Regions from separate parts of the Bacillus thuringiensis genome, predicted to be linked through region 2. Evidence: riboswitches for the same ligand, from Rfam matches in the RefSeq annotation. Region 2 holds a riboswitch; the other holds the start of a gene.

Region 1 (8,267 bases), on a different replicon from region 2:
AAGCAGAGAACCAAGAGTTTATGAGTGAAGATTCTCCCTCCGTTCGCGTTGGGGGAACTATTCTTGATATATTTGAAAAAGTAACACATAAGTCACCGATGTTAAGTTTAGGAAATGCATTTAACGAAGGTGATTTACGTGATTTCGACAGAAGAGTACGTCAAGGAATTGATGATGCGAATGTAAGATATATATGTGAATTAAAAATTGACGGGCTTGCCGTTTCGCTTCATTATGAAAAAGGACGCTTCATTCAAGGGGCGACACGTGGTGATGGTGTAACGGGTGAAGATATTACTCAAAATTTAAAAACGATTAAAGCTATCCCACTTCGTTTAAATGAAGAAGTAACGTTAGAAGCACGAGGCGAAGCTTATATGCCGAAGCGTTCATTCGTTAAACTAAATGAAGAAAAAGAGCAAAATGGAGAAGATGTATTTGCGAATCCGCGTAATGCAGCAGCAGGTTCAATACGTCAACTTGATCCAAAAATTGCAGCAAAGCGTAACTTATCTATGTTTGTGTATGGTCTTGCGAATGTAGAAGAAAAAACAATTCCATCGCACAGTGAATCGCTTGATTTCTTAGGTGAACTCGGATTTAAGACAAATCCAAATCGCCGTACATGTGAAACAATCGAAGAGGTTATAGCTTATGTAGAAGAATGGCAAGAAAAACGTCCGCATCTTGATTATGAGATTGATGGAATCGTTATAAAAGTAGATGATGTTGCTCTTCAAGAAAGTCTAGGAACTACAGCGAAGAGTCCAAGATGGGCGATTGCTTATAAATTCCCAGCTGAAGAAGTTGTAACGAGATTAACAGGCATTGAATTAAGTGTTGGCCGAACAGGGGTTGTAACACCGACTGCAGAGCTAGAGCCAGTGAGAGTTGCTGGTACGATTGTTCGCCGTGCTTCTCTACATAACGAAGATTTAATTCGTGAAAAAGACATTCGAATTGGTGACTACGTTGTTGTGAAGAAGGCTGGAGATATTATTCCTGAAGTTGTGAACGTTATTTTTGATAAGCGTACTGGTGAAGAAGAAGAATACCGCATGCCAACGCATTGTCCAGCATGTGAGAGTGAACTTGTTCGTTTAGAAGAAGAAGTAGCACTTCGATGTATAAATCCGACTTGTCCGGCTCAAATTCGAGAGGGATTAATCCATTTCGTTTCAAGAAATGCGATGAATATTGATGGACTTGGAGAACGTGTCATTACACAACTCTTTGATGCAGATTATATTCGTACATTTGCTGATTTATATGCATTGACGAAAGAGCAATTATTACAGTTAGAACGTTTTGGTGAAAAATCAGCAACAAACTTAATACAAGCAATTGAAAATTCTAAAGAAAACTCGCTAGAGCGATTATTATTTGGTCTTGGAATTCGCCACGTTGGAGCGAAAGCAGCACGTACATTTGCAGAGCACTTTGAAACGATGGATGAGCTTGTAAAAGCAACAGAAGAAGAACTAAAAGCAATTAATGAAATTGGCGAAAAAATGGCTCAATCTGTTGTGACATATTTTGATAATGAAGATGTATTAGAGTTATTACAGCAGTTTAAAGAGTATGGCGTGAATATGACATACAAAGGTATAAAAATTGCAGATTTACAAAATGTTGAATCTTACTTCGCAGGAAAAACGGTTGTTTTAACAGGTAAGCTAGAAGTTATGGGACGAAGTGAAGCGAAGAAGAAGATTGAGGCATTAGGTGGAAAAGTAACAGGAAGTGTTAGTAAGAGTACGGATTTGGTTGTTGCAGGTGAAGCAGCTGGTTCGAAATTAGCACAAGCGGAGAAACATAATGTTGAGGTTTGGAATGAAGAGAGGTTCTTACAAGAGCTAAATAAGTAAGAGGTGCAAACTTACCATGAAAAAAATAGCATTAGCGATATTAAGCCTGGGCCTACTTGTAAGTGGGTGTAGTGCAGGTGCCGACAAAGATGAAAAAGTGGCTGAGAAATCGGGGAAAGCAAAGGAACAATCAGTTGTTCCAAAATACGCTATTTCGGATGAATATTATAAGACGACTATTCCATTTGATGGTGGAAATGCACGTGGTTTAGTGGTACAAGGGCTAAATAGTCGTCTTGATATAGATGAATTTGAAACAGGATTAATGCGAATTGCAAAAGAATCATTTAATACGAAAGATAATTTTTTAAAAGGCGGAAGTGCTCTAGATACTCAAGTGATACAGATGCTTGTTAAAAGAAAACGTACAGATGCTGAACAAAAGGAACTAGAAGACAAATTAAAAAAAGATGCAGTTAAATTTCCTAATATAGGATTAAACCCTGCATTAGGAACGGGATCCGAATCACTAGAAGTGAAAAATAAAAAAAATCCAATATATATTTCAAATATTTTAGAGCATGATTATTATGTGAAAAAAGGCGATAATGGTGAGGAACGTGTTGGTATGGTAGTTGGATTAGCGATGAATTCTGTTCAATATTTTAACGAAGAGCATGGTTATCCACGTGAAGCTGCAATCCCGGATGAAAAGATGTTAGCTGAAGGGAAAAAAATGGCGCAAGAAATTTTGAAAGTCATACATCAAAAACAACCTGATACAAAAAATATTCCGATAACATTTGCGATTTATCGTCAAACTCCAAAGTCTTCGCTCGTGCCAGGTAATTTTGTTTCTTATGCAAATGTAGAAAAAGGTAGTGAAACGGTTGAAGATTGGAAACAAATTAATGAGAAATATTATTTGTTCCCATCAGAGCAAGCGAAAACAGATAATAAACGTGAAGATCTTGCAAGAGTATCCAACTTTAAGGCAAAACTAAGCGATTATTTCCAAGGTGACTATACAGCTGTTATTGGTACTGGTATGTATAGAGATGATGAATTAAGAGAAATGAAGCTTGATATTCCTGTCCAGTTTAATGGAAAAGCTGAAATAATTGGTTTTACACAATATGTGGCAGGGCTTGTTATGGAATACTTCCCGAATTATATGAAAGTACAAGTAACGATTAAATCTGTAGAACGCCCAGAAGCTATTATTATACGTGAAGCAAAACAAGATGAACCACTTGTGAAAATTTTAGATTAAATATGAAGGCTGTTCCTCTATGGAACAGCTTTTTTTCTTATGTAATTTTGTTATAATTTAAAATGTTGTAAATAATAGGGGTAAGGGGTAAAGTTCATGGAAGAATTAAGTTTTCAAGTCATTATTTTATTAATTGCATTTGGTTTTTTAGCAGCTTTTATTGATTCCGTTGTTGGAGGAGGAGGGTTAATTTCGCTTCCTGCGCTTATGTTTGTTGGCTTATCGCCGGCTTCGGCAATTGCAACGAATAAATTAGCGGCAACAATGGGGACGTTTACGAGTGCGATGTATTTCATTCGATCAGGAAAAGTTGATTTTAAAATTGTAGGAAAGTTAATCCCGTTAACTATTGTTGGAGCTGTTGCAGGTGCTTTAGTAGTAAAATTTATTCCATCGGATATTTTACGCCCATTAGTACTTGTAATGTTGGTATTTATTGCTATTTATATTATTGCAAAAAAGAATTGGGGAAGTGTGTCTACCTATAAGAAGATGACGCAAAGAAAAACATTAATATTTTTCTTTGTTATTTTAATGATAGGATTTTATGATGGATTTTTTGGACCAGGGACAGGGTCATTTTTAATTTTTGCATTTTTATTAATTGGTTTGGATTTTATTCAAGCGGCAGCATCTGGAAAACTTTTGAACTTTGTTAGTAATATTGTATCTTTAATTACTTTTTTATTTTTAGACATAATTCATTTTGAATACGGTATTATCATGGGATTATCAATGATCTTAGGTGCTTATTTGGGATCGAAGTTTGCGGTTCAAAAAGGCGTTGGATATGTAAGGACTTTATTTTTATTAGTTACTATATTATTGATCGGGAAAAATGTTTTGGAATATACTCATATTTTGTAGATTCATACGCATGTATGAATCTCTTTTTTTTATTATATTTTAAAAATTTATTAATTTTTAAAATATAAGTCTAGGAATATTTGAATAAATCTAAATTATCGTGTAGAATAATGTTGTAAAATGTAAACGTTTTTCTAAGGGGAGGCTAAAAAAAATGGTAGTAGCATACAAACATGAGCCATTTACAGATTTTTCAGTGGAGGCTAACAAATTAGCGTTTGAAGAAGGTTTAAAGAAAGTAGAATCTTATCTTGGACAAGACTATCCATTAATTATTGGGGGAGAAAAAATCACTACAGAAGACAAAATTGTTTCTGTAAACCCTGCAAATAAAGAGGAACTTGTTGGTCGTGTTTCAAAAGCAAGCCGTGAGTTAGCTGAAAAAGCAATGCAAGTAGCGGATGAAACATTCCAAACTTGGAGAAAATCAAAGCCAGAAATGCGTGCAGACATTTTATTCCGTGCTGCAGCAATCGTTCGTCGCAGAAAACATGAATTCTCTGCTATTCTTGTAAAAGAAGCAGGTAAGCCATGGAATGAGGCAGATGCTGATACAGCAGAAGCAATCGACTTTATGGAATATTATGGTCGTCAAATGTTAAAATTAAAAGACGGTATTCCAGTAGAAAGCCGTCCAATTGAATATAATCGTTTCTCTTACATTCCATTAGGAGTAGGTGTTATCATTTCTCCTTGGAACTTCCCATTCGCAATTATGGCAGGTATGACAACAGCTGCTTTAGTTTCTGGTAACACAGTATTACTAAAACCAGCTAGTACAACTCCTGTAGTAGCAGCGAAATTTATGGAAGTATTAGAAGAAGCTGGCTTACCAGCTGGCGTAGTAAACTTCGTTCCAGGTAACGGTTCTGAAGTTGGTGACTACTTAGTAGATCATCCTCGTACACGTTTCGTAAGCTTCACGGGATCTCGTGATGTAGGTATCCGTATCTATGAGCGTGCAGCGAAAGTAAACCCAGGCCAAATTTGGTTAAAACGCGTTATCGCTGAAATGGGCGGTAAAGATACAATCGTTGTTGATAAAGAAGCAGATCTTGAATTAGCAGCTAAGTCTATCGTTGCATCAGCATTCGGATTCTCAGGACAAAAATGTTCTGCATGTTCTCGTGCAGTAATCCATGAAGATGTATATGATCATGTATTAAATCGTGCTGTTGAATTAACAAAAGAATTAACAGTTGCTAACCCAGCAGTATTAGGTACAAACATGGGGCCTGTTAATGACCAAGCTGCATTCGATAAAGTAATGAGCTATGTTGCAATTGGTAAAGAAGAAGGTAGAATTCTAGCAGGTGGCGAAGGGGACGATTCTAAAGGCTGGTTCATCCAACCGACAATCGTTGCTGACGTTGCAGAAGATGCTCGCTTAATGAAAGAAGAAATCTTCGGACCAGTAGTAGCATTCTGTAAAGCAAAAGACTTTGATCATGCGCTTGCAATTGCAAACAATACAGAATACGGTTTAACAGGTGCTGTTGTTACTAACAACCGTGACCATATTGAAAAAGCACGTGAAGAATTCCACGTTGGTAACTTATACTTCAACCGTGGATGTACTGGTGCAATCGTAGGTTACCAACCATTCGGTGGCTTTAACATGTCTGGTACAGACTCTAAAGCTGGTGGACCTGACTACTTAGCACTTCACATGCAAGCAAAAACTACTTCTGAAACTTTATAAGAAATAGTAGAGGAGCTCTTCACAAAATGTGAAGAGCTCCTTTTAAAATTGAAATCCCACATATTACCTTCGTTTGAAGGGGATGAGCTAAAACCTATTAATAGCGGGATAAACATGTGAACAGAAATGAAATGATGAGAAAAGTTGACTTATTAGTCATATTTTTTAGTATTCATTTTGAGAATTTCCTGTATAATACAATTTGAAAGAAAATCTATGGTTCGACAAGGAACACTCTTTTCGGTTTTGCTCACTGAAAGGAGTGTTTTTTTATGTAGCTAAAAATTCTTTCGTGCTTATTACATTTGCATATACGCCATTTAAACTAGCTAAAATTGTATTGTGAATATAAACAGCTGGTATAGTAGCGTTCTTAAAAGAAAGGTCTTTTGTAGCACAAGCATCGTGTATAACGGTACATTGAAATCCAAAATCAAATGCAGCCCTTACTGTAGCATCAATACACATATGAGTCATCATCCCGCATACGACGACATGTTCAATGTCTAAACGCTGTAATTGCTCTAGAAGATTAGTTTCTCGGAAGCTATTTGGATAATGTTTGAGTATAACTGTTTCTTCTCTAAGTGGACGTACCTTCTCATGAATATGTACACCTTCTGTATTAGGTAGGAAAAAAGTAGCGTCATCTTTTATAGCTACGTGTTGGATATGAAAAATAGGTTCGCTGTTTGTTCTAAAGTGTTGTAATAACTGATTAGCATATTCGCTTGCTTCTACTGGATTACGCAATTCCATCTTTCCATTTGGAAAATAATCGTTTTGAATATCGACGAGTAAAAGAGCTGTTTTCATATATTTATCTTCCTCCGAGTTTCATATTCAAATAAATTTATTCAATTCGTAGAGAGGATTCTCCTGTTTAAAAATATGAGGAAGAAGAATTTTACATAACTTTGAAAGTTACTATTTTCTTATGAATTTTCATCTGAAAATTTTAATAAAGGAATAATTAATATTTTTCTAAAAAATGTATTGACTCTTATTATTCTGAGTTCTATAATGAGAATTAATTAAACGACAATTAAATCGATACATTCTTATCCAGAGAGGTGGAGGGACTGGCCCTACGATACCTCAGCAACGGGTTTTTTAATACCGTGCTAACTCCAGCAAGCCATATAAAGGCTTGGAAGATGAGAAGATGTGAACGAGTACATATAAGTGCTCTCCTTCTTATCTTTATGGTTGATAAGAAGGAGGGCACTTTTTATTTTACCTCGAAAGCTCTACTTTAAGTTTTTACAGCATATAGGAGGGGGAAAAATGATTTCTTTTAACAATGTAAGTAAAGTGTATGAATCAGCTGGGCAATCTGTTCATGCGGTGGAGGATGTAACATTATCAGTTGAGAAAGGCGAAATTTTTGGCATTATCGGTTTTAGTGGCGCTGGAAAGAGTACATTATTACGCTTAGTAAATATGTTAGAGAGACCAACGGCAGGAACGATTTCAATAGATGATAAAGATATTACATCATTATCGACGAAAGAATTACGCAAACTAAGACAAAGAATCGGAATGATTTTTCAAAGCTTTAATTTATTTAATTCAAGAACAGTGTTTGGGAATATTGCTTATCCATTAAAGTTAGCGAAATTGCCAAAGAACGAGATAAAAGAACGAGTGAATGAACTGCTGAAGTTTGTAGGGTTAGAAGATAAAGCAAACTATTATCCAGAGCAGTTATCAGGGGGACAAAAGCAGCGAGTTGGCATTGCTAGAGCACTTGCGACATCGCCAGATATTCTTATATGTGATGAGGCAACATCAGCTTTAGATCCAGAAACAACGACAGAAATTCTAAACTTATTAAAGAAAGTAAATCGAGAATACAATTTAACGATTCTTCTTATTACACACGAAATGCATGTTGTGAAAGAAATTTGCCACCGTGTAGCTGTAATGGAGAAGGGAAAAGTTATTGAAGAAGGAAAACTGTTTGACGTTTTCACACAACCAAAAACAAAGACGACTCAAAACTTTGTACGTTCTGTTATTAATGATCATTTACCAGAAAGTGTTCTAGCGAAAATTCAAAATGGTGGTCAAATTTATCGTCTAACATTTACTGGTGAGGAGACAGGACAGCCGGTACTATCATATATCGCAAAAAACTATAACGTTGATGTAAATGTACTGTACGGAAATATTATTGAACTTCAAAATGTGCTATTTGGAAATCTGCTTGTAGAATTGCAAGGTGAGCAGAGGGAAATTCAAAAAGCATTACAACATCTAAGACTGCAAGTGCAGCTGAAGGAGGTAGAAGCTCATGCGAGTTGATTGGAGTATATTTTGGCCGCGCATACTAGATGCGACGGGGGATACCCTCTTAATGGTAATTGTAACCCTTATATTCGCTACAATTCTGGGTATACCTCTAGGTTTACTTTTATATGTAACGAGAAAAGGAAACTTTTTAGAAAATAAATGGGTCTTTTCTATTCTTAACATCATAATTAATACAATTCGTCCGGTACCATTCATTATCTTTTTAGTAGCTTTAAGCCCACTAACAAGAAGCGTTATTGGAACGACGATTGGAACAGCAGCAGCAATTTTCCCGATGACGTTAGTCGCATCAATTGGTATT
Region 2 (8,267 bases):
AGAATCTTTCAAACATAACACTGAAATAATTGGATATCCAACAACTTTTCGAATCTTTTATAAGGCCTATTTCATATATTATTATTTAATTCTAATAACTACATTGACAAATCATCCAAATATATACTGTTTTTTTAGTTATTATAACCATAGTTAGAGTTAACACCTTTTACTCTCAGGTTTCCTGTTTTATAATGGCCGTTATTTAGCAAAATATTATTAATCAATTTATCCAGTTATTATTTTCTATAACGTAGTATTTACATTTAAACTTTGTAATACATTCTAAGAGTTAGTATAATCTACTTATTTAGTAATTTGGCTCTTAATATCCTACATAAGTCATCCTTGGAGGAAATCTAATGAAACTATATGATATTATGAAAATCCCTATTTTTGATCAAGCTAAACTTATCGCTGGTCATAAGGGTTTAGAACAAGAAGTTTATACCGTTAATATGATGGATGCACCTGATATAATTCATTTCTTAAAAAGAAACGAATTATATCAGGTGCATATCATTTTAAAGACGATATGTATGCATTACGAGAACTTATCATACAAATGAAGAAACAAGGTTGTACAGCTTTAGGTATAAAAACTAAACGGTTTTTACAAGAAATACCTGAAGAAATTATTTCATTAGCAGATGAAATTTATTTTCCAATTATTGAGCTCCCATTTGACATAGGACTAGGAGATCTTGTAAATCAAACCTTAAGTTATATTCTGGATATGCGAACTAATGAATTACATCAAGCAATGCAAATACATCAACAATTTTCAAATCACATTATAAGTGGAAAAGGCATAAATATGATTTTGGAAAATTTATCATCAATAATTCAGTTACCAGTTGTACTACTTGACTATCACTTGCGCCCTATTTCCGAATACAATAACACTAAAGCATCTATTCAAATTTTAAAAAAGCTTTTTATAAACGGGCGTAAACTACCGTTATCAACAATAGAAATTGTTACTTTTTCTCTTCTTACTAAAACTCGTGATACAGTTTCAATTTTTCCCATCTTTACACAGAATAATCAATACAGCTATTTAGTTATAGACGGCTTTATTTCACCTTTAAATCGTTCAATGGTATTGGCTGTTGAACAAGCTGCAAACGTCCTTGCTTTTGAATTAATAAAAGAACATTCTTTAAGACAATACTCAAGACGCATTCAGGATGAATTTTTTACGAATGTTATTAATAGTGTTTTCTCTACTCAAAATGAAATTATTAATCTAGGAAAAGAATTTCATTTATCATTTGATCAAAAGTATATTTGTATTATAGGAAAAATAGATATAAAAGAATTCACTATGTCATTTATGGAATATCAAGAAGAAAAGGATCTTATATATGACTTGATAGAGGAAGAACTAAATTCTTATACTGCAAATGTTCATTTATTCATAAAAGATGATATGTATGTTTTGTTGGTGAATTGTGATGGCATTTGGAGACAAACTGAAAAAGAACGAATGATCTCTTTATTAAAAAACATACAGGTGAAAATCTATACATATTTTCAAAAAAGCATATCTTTTGGAATTGCTAATTCTAGCGAACAATTGTTACATATATCTCATTCATTTAAAGAAGCAACAGATGCATTTTACTACGGTGAAATATCAGGGAGTAAAGAATTTATTGAGATCTATCAAGCAAAAGAAATCTCAGCGATTTTACGTATGATTCCACAAGAACAATTAAAAAAGTTCTATGAGAGCACACTACATTCACTTGCAAATGAAAATGAAAAAGATCATGCTGTACTATTGCACACGTTATCTGTTTATTTAGAAACTCATTGTGCAATATCCGAAACTGCTAAACGTTTATTTTTACATCGTAATACCGTTATTTATCGTTTAGAGAAATGTGAAGAAATACTTGGACGAAACATAAAAGATCCAAACGAAACTTTACAATTAAGAATTGCATTTAGAATAAAACCATTAATCCATGTATGATATTTATATAAATTAAAAGCTCGTAAATAAATTTTAATATCTGAGGTCTGATATTGCATAATCGTAAATAATAAAAATATAAAGTTCTCATATTTACTAAAGGTAAGTAATCCTTCTATTTTATTTTTCTACAATACAATTACGTTCTTACAGTGGGGCACCAGACATCTATCAACTTAAGAATGGAAACAAAGTGTACTTTCATTTTGTGAGGTAAAGCATTCCTAAAATAGAAGCATACTCTTAATAATACGCATACCAAATAAACCCTATCGTTTTATTAAAAATCCAGGAAATAGTAATGAAATCCTATATTTATACGATTGAATATAATGTCACACATTTTATAAGGTAAAAAGGAAAGGATAGATGAACAGGAGAGCATACCTGTTTACATCTACCCTTTTTTACAACAATATGACCATATTAACTACTACAACTTTTCATATAATTATTGAACTATTTTTTAAATAAATAAATTAACCTCTTCGTTAACTTTATTTACGAATAAATGGTCCCCTTCACCTTCAATTGGATCAACTACATCTTCATTAAAAGATTCAGCATGTTATCTACCATATCTATTAAACTAGCGGTTTTTATTTTCCCTGATTCCTTTCCATACCTAAGGTACCCAAAAGTCCAGAAGATTTCCGAGGCTACCATCCACATTTGTGTCTCTGAAAAAACATTTTGTGCCACTAGATGAAACTGTAGATTCCTTAACAAGCTAAATCATGAAAATACACACAAAAATAGATTATCAATCATTACATTACTGCTTTGCTTCGTTCGAATAGAAAAACTCGGAAGAACGCCACTTGTTCGATATCCCCTCAATGTGATAAGGTGTCGTTCTGCAGCATCCACCTATTAAACGTGCACCTGCTTGGTACCATTCTTCAGATTGAATATCCAACGCGTTACATTGTTCATAATCATGCCATGTTTTTGTTTCTGGATTATAAGTTTCACCAGAGTTTGGATAAACAATAATCGGTTTTTTGGTGTTTGCCCTCAACTCTTGGATTGCACCAGTCACAACGTTTACTGGCGCACAATTGATGCCTATTGCTACAATTTGTTCACTTTTCTCAAAAGCTCGTGCACACTCCACGAGTTTCATACCTTCACTAATCTCTTTCTCATTTTTTAGCGAAAAGGTAAGCCACGCATATGTTTCTGGAAACTCACGCAATAATGTATCTAATACTCTTGCTTCTTGCAGGGAAGGGATCGTTTCAAATGCCAATAGATCTGCACCTGCTTCAATTAACGCGGACATTCTCGAACGGTGAAAGTCTGCTAATGTTTTATCTGTCACACCATAGTTGCCTACATACTCTGAACCATCTGCAAGGTAAGCCCCGTACGGCCCAACTGATGCAACAACCAATGGTTTAGCCCTATTCGTTTGCTTATTTTCCTTCCAAAAATCATCTCTTGCCCTTCTTGCAAGTAACACCGTTTTCTTAATTAATTTCAAAGCTTCCTGTTCTTGTATTCCACGCGTGGAAAAACCACTAATAGTAGCTTGATAGCTTGCTGTTATGGCACAGTCCGCTCCAGCAATAAAATAATCTAAATGAACCTGATAAATTAGTTCTGGATTTTCTAGTAACACACGTGCCGACCAAAGGGGATCGTCCAAATTACATCCATGTGCCTCCAATTCTGTAGCTAATGCTCCGTCAAGAATCATAATGGAATGTTGGGATAAAATATCATCAATTGGGTTGATTTTGTTCGACATAATCTACGCCCCTCTTTTTTAGATTTTTTTTTAGATAATAACTTCCATAGCAAAACAAAATAAACGGTATGCCGCAATATAAAGCGATTCTCTGTGTTGGATCGAATGCAATTCCAATACACGATGCCAGACAAAGGATGAAAGAAGCAATTGGTACTAATGGATATAGTGGTGTGCGATAAATCAAGTCCTTTTCAGAATTTCCTTCTTTCAAAAATTGTCTGCGAAATAGGAACTGGGAAGCACTAATACTCATCCAAACTACAACTACAGCTAGACCGGAAATGGAAACAAGTACGATATAGACAGTATCTGGTGCCACAATACTCGAGAGCAAAGCCAAAGCTCCACCCACCATGCTGAAAATGACGGCGTTGATTGGAACACCTTGTTTTGTCATTTTTCCAAAAATCGGGGATATCGTATTCTTATTAGCAAGCGACCAAAGCATTCTAGAGGAGGCATAAAGGCCTGAGTTTGCCGCAGATAAAATGGCTGTTAAGATAACGAAATTCATTATGTCAGCTGAATATGGCACCCCAATTCGTTCTAGAACTGCAACAAAAGGGCTCTCTAATACCCCTGTATCGGAAATAGGCAATAACGCAGATAAAACAACAATCGTTCCTACAAAAAAGATAATCAATCTCCACAGAGTAGTTCGAATGGCCTTCGGTATCATTTTTTCCGGGTTCGCTGTTTCTCCAGCTGCAATGCCTATTAATTCTGTTCCCGAAAAAGCAAAATTAACCGCAAGCATGGTCATTATAATGGCCGTAGCACCATGGGGAAATAAACCTCCACTTGTATAATTAGAAAAGAATGGTGCTGCTTTTGAATGGGTCATCGGAAGAAACCCTAGCATTGCCGCTACTCCTAAAACAATAAAAATCACAATAGCTATAACCTTTATCGATGGAAACCATCGCTTCATAAGTAATCCTGCGGCTGTAAATTCAGAACCTAAAGCAACAGTCCAAGTTAACCAATACAACCAGGCTACTGTATACCCTGTACCCGGTCCAATGTATTTAACTGCATAACTATGAAATGCGCCAGTTTCAGGCATATGTACGGAAAGCTCTCCTAAACATAGCATAACTAGATAAACCACTAGCGCACCAATTAGATAGGATAGAATTGTTCCAAACGGGCCAACTTGTTGAATAGTGTAACCTGGGCTTAAGAATAAGCCAGTTCCAATCACCCCACCAAGTGATAGCATGACTAAATGACGTGCTTGCATTTTCCTTTGAAATTCTTGCCCATTTTTGTTCTCCATTTCTAATCTCCTTTAGTTACTATCCAGAAAAAACAAAAGCGCACTCTAAAAAAGAGGGCGCTACTGACAAATAAAAACGAAAGCTCTCATCTATCAGGATTATCACCCGCTGGAATTAGCACAGTGTCTACTTAAGCAGACCTGTTGCTGAGGTTTCATAAGGCCAGTCCCTCCACCTCTCTGGATAAGAAATATTTTTTTTATAACCTTATCAATCCATTCAATAACTGTCAAGATAATTCTGTTTTTTTAAAAAAATTACCTATTATAGAAATACAAAAAATAGATTATTACTATAAACACAACCCACTCCTTCTTGGGTATTATTTAAAAATCGAACATACAAAACCTCATCTATTTACGATTCGGTTCACAAGCACTTCCTCAAAATTTGATGCACTTCTAAATATCTTCTTACTTCTTTGGCTATGGGGATCACCGCAACTTAAGGACGTGTGACGAGACCACATCGCCATCAAGCTAAGAAAAGCGAATACCCAAAAACGAAAAAATGTACATCTCCAGGAGGAAATGTACATTTTCTTGTTTGGGGTGTTATAAAATCCTTAAGTTGATGGGCGTGTGGTGCTACTCCAAGATACTTCACATCAGACAATAAAACAGAAATTGAATTTGAATAAGCATTCCTGCGGGAGTGCTTATTCATTTTATTTACAGGAAATTATCACCATTTGTCGAATTATATAAGCTGAAGGGTGATAAAAATGAGTCATAGAAATCTTTTTATGCTGGCAATGAATACGTAAAAACAAAAACATTCACTTATAGCGGTTAATAGGAGGGATTATCGTGAAAAAATTAGCTACAATTGCGTTGACTGGTGCGTTAGCTTTAGGCGGTTTAACGGTTATAAATTTAGATACACCAAAGGCACATGCTGATGAATTTAATGAGGGCTGTCATTATATTTGTGGTCCTAGCGAAACGGTGAACGGTGTTACAGTTCAAGTACATTCTACACAAGTTACTTTTGGCAACAGTACAATTGCAAGAATTACAAACAACCGAGCTGAAGATATTTATTACAATGTTAGCCTTGAGAAAAAATATGGAGATAGCTGGGGAGAATTTGAAACTAGTTTCCATTGGCAAAATCAATGGGTTCCAGCTGGCTCAAATGATGAAATTTCAACTTTCACAGGATATGGCCAAAACATTTACGACACTGGAACATACCGCTACAAAGTTGAAGTTGTAAGTGCTGATGATTCTGTAGAGACGATTTATACAGCAGGAATGACGGTAACAGGGCGATAACTCATGACTGAGCTTTATTATTTATGATTGTATTTTCGATAATATCATTGATAATTGCGTTGATATTAATATTCTATTATTGAGTTTTATCCTCTGTTCATAAATTGGTTAAATATCTTTTACCAATTATATTATCAAGATACACCTCCCCTGGTTTAGCAATGGAAATATTTGGATACTTATATTAGTGAAGAGTATGTATGGATCTACAAAACTGAATAACCATTTCTACCATGTTATCATCTTCAACAAAAAAACTCCTGATTAACTAGGAGTTTTTTTTCTTGCTGCTTTATAAAGTACATCTTTAAAGCTGTTAGAAACGCTTCTTCAATTTTTATCGTACCATATATTTCATTGCCTAGTTTAAGTGGAGATGTTTTGGTAGCCATAATCCATCACCTCTTCTACAATATATGAATCACAAGTGATGGGACTACCCTCTTTATCAAGAATATTTACAAACCATTCCAGGACTAATTCATTCTTCTAAATATAATACTGAATCATTTCAATTGTATGATATAGGATCTTTATTACTTAAATTTCAATCCTGAATATTAAACCATCCTGAAGTATTTACAAGCTTATTCCAAAGTGCTTCTGGAATATCTAACTCCTCCTTTTTGCTAACATATAATGCATCAAAAATAGTTTTCTCTTCACTATTTTGAGTCTTTTCCATCCATTCTGGATCCATAATTAAAGCATGTCCTAATGAAACTAATGAAGTTATCGAAAGTGCTTTTTCGACTTGTTCAGGTGTTTGAAGTGCTCCTACACCGATAACAGGTACTTCATTACCAACTGTTTCTTGAATTAATTGTACACGAGAAACTGTATCTTCTGAGTTACGTAAAGATCCGCCGAAGAAATTCCCAACCGATGCATGGATATAATCTAATTCTTTCGTCGCTAATACTTTTACTAGTTTAATTGTATCATCCATTGTGATACCTGGTTGTTCACGCTCTTCTGGACTAAGACGATATCCTACAATAAATGGTTCTTTCGCATGATTTTTAACAGCTTCTTTCACTGACTCCACTACCGCTAAAGGAAATGCCATACGTTCTTCTACACTGCCACCCCATTTATCTGTTCGTCGGTTTGAATGTGGGGAGAAAAATTGTTGGATTAAAAATGTATTTGCACCATGAATTTCTACGCCATCAAATCCAGCTTCTATTGCACGGCGTGTTGCTTCTCCAAACGCTTTTATCGTCGTTTCAATTTCATCGTTACTCATCTCACGTGGTGTTTCAGCATTTTGTCGTAACGATGGAATTGCACTAGCTGATACAGGCTCCTCACCTTTTAATAATGTAGAGTTTGTCATTCGTCCTGCATGGAAAATTTGTAAAATAGCCTTTGCACCATTCTCTTTAATTGTATTCGCTAATTTTGTTAAGCTAGGAATACGGGCATCAGATTCTACTCCCATCGAATTTTCAAATCCTACTCCAAGTAGTTCTACATGTGCACAAGATGTAATTACCGCACCAATCCCGCCTTTCGCACGGCGAGCATAATATATTAATTCTTCTTCTTTCAGGTCACCATGTGGTGTAGATGCTGAAGTTGTCATTGGTGCCATGAGAATACGATTCTTTAATTCTATCCCCGATGGTAATTTGAAAGGTTTAAATATAGATGAATAATTATTATTCATGATGTTGTCTCCTTGTAATTGAAATTCTTTCCGAAGTTCAAAGTTGTTATTTCCGAATTGATAATACAAATATTCCATATCCCCGATAAGCGTTTCTCATTATAATACTTGAAAAAGAATGAATTTAAATAAGGTAAAATGAGTAAGGTTTTTAGTTTGTATTCTTTTCATATAGTTAGCTGCTTATTTAAGAAAATAGTGCCAACCTATTAAAAGTTGTACGTTAACTAAATTTTTAAAGCATATAATTAGTTTCATATTTCGAGTATCATGGAACAATATGAATCCTAACATAAATTAT

What was found. A riboswitch is a leader RNA that binds a small molecule or an ion and turns the genes downstream of it on or off. The one in region 2 is predicted to bind S-adenosylmethionine.
Region 1: another riboswitch for S-adenosylmethionine. It lies ahead of AC241_RS01820 (methionine ABC transporter ATP-binding protein); the one in region 2 lies ahead of AC241_RS27995 (amino acid permease).

Annotation. Positions count from the first base shown of each region.
Region 1 is NZ_CP012099.1:327,123-335,389, forward strand. Features, by position in the region: gene ligA (NAD-dependent DNA ligase LigA) at 1-1,868, shown strand, start outside; gene AC241_RS01800 (CamS family sex pheromone protein) at 1,885-3,081, shown strand; gene AC241_RS01805 (TSUP family transporter) at 3,178-3,948, shown strand; gene pruA (L-glutamate gamma-semialdehyde dehydrogenase) at 4,103-5,650, shown strand; gene AC241_RS01815 (cysteine hydrolase family protein) at 5,921-6,466, opposite strand; SAM riboswitch class I at 6,709-6,814, shown strand; gene AC241_RS01820 (methionine ABC transporter ATP-binding protein) at 6,938-7,957, shown strand; gene AC241_RS01825 (methionine ABC transporter permease) at 7,947-8,267, shown strand, end outside.
Region 2 is NZ_CP012100.1:166,987-175,253, forward strand. Features, by position in the region: partial or broken gene AC241_RS27985 (PucR family transcriptional regulator ligand-binding domain-containing protein) at 381-1,561, shown strand; gene AC241_RS35310 (helix-turn-helix domain-containing protein) at 1,700-1,981, shown strand; gene mmuM (homocysteine S-methyltransferase) at 2,757-3,734, opposite strand; gene AC241_RS27995 (amino acid permease) at 3,709-5,016, opposite strand; SAM riboswitch class I at 5,100-5,207, opposite strand; gene AC241_RS28000 (hypothetical protein) at 5,827-6,294, shown strand; gene AC241_RS34945 (hypothetical protein) at 6,540-6,686, opposite strand; gene AC241_RS28005 (NADH-dependent flavin oxidoreductase) at 6,842-7,966, opposite strand.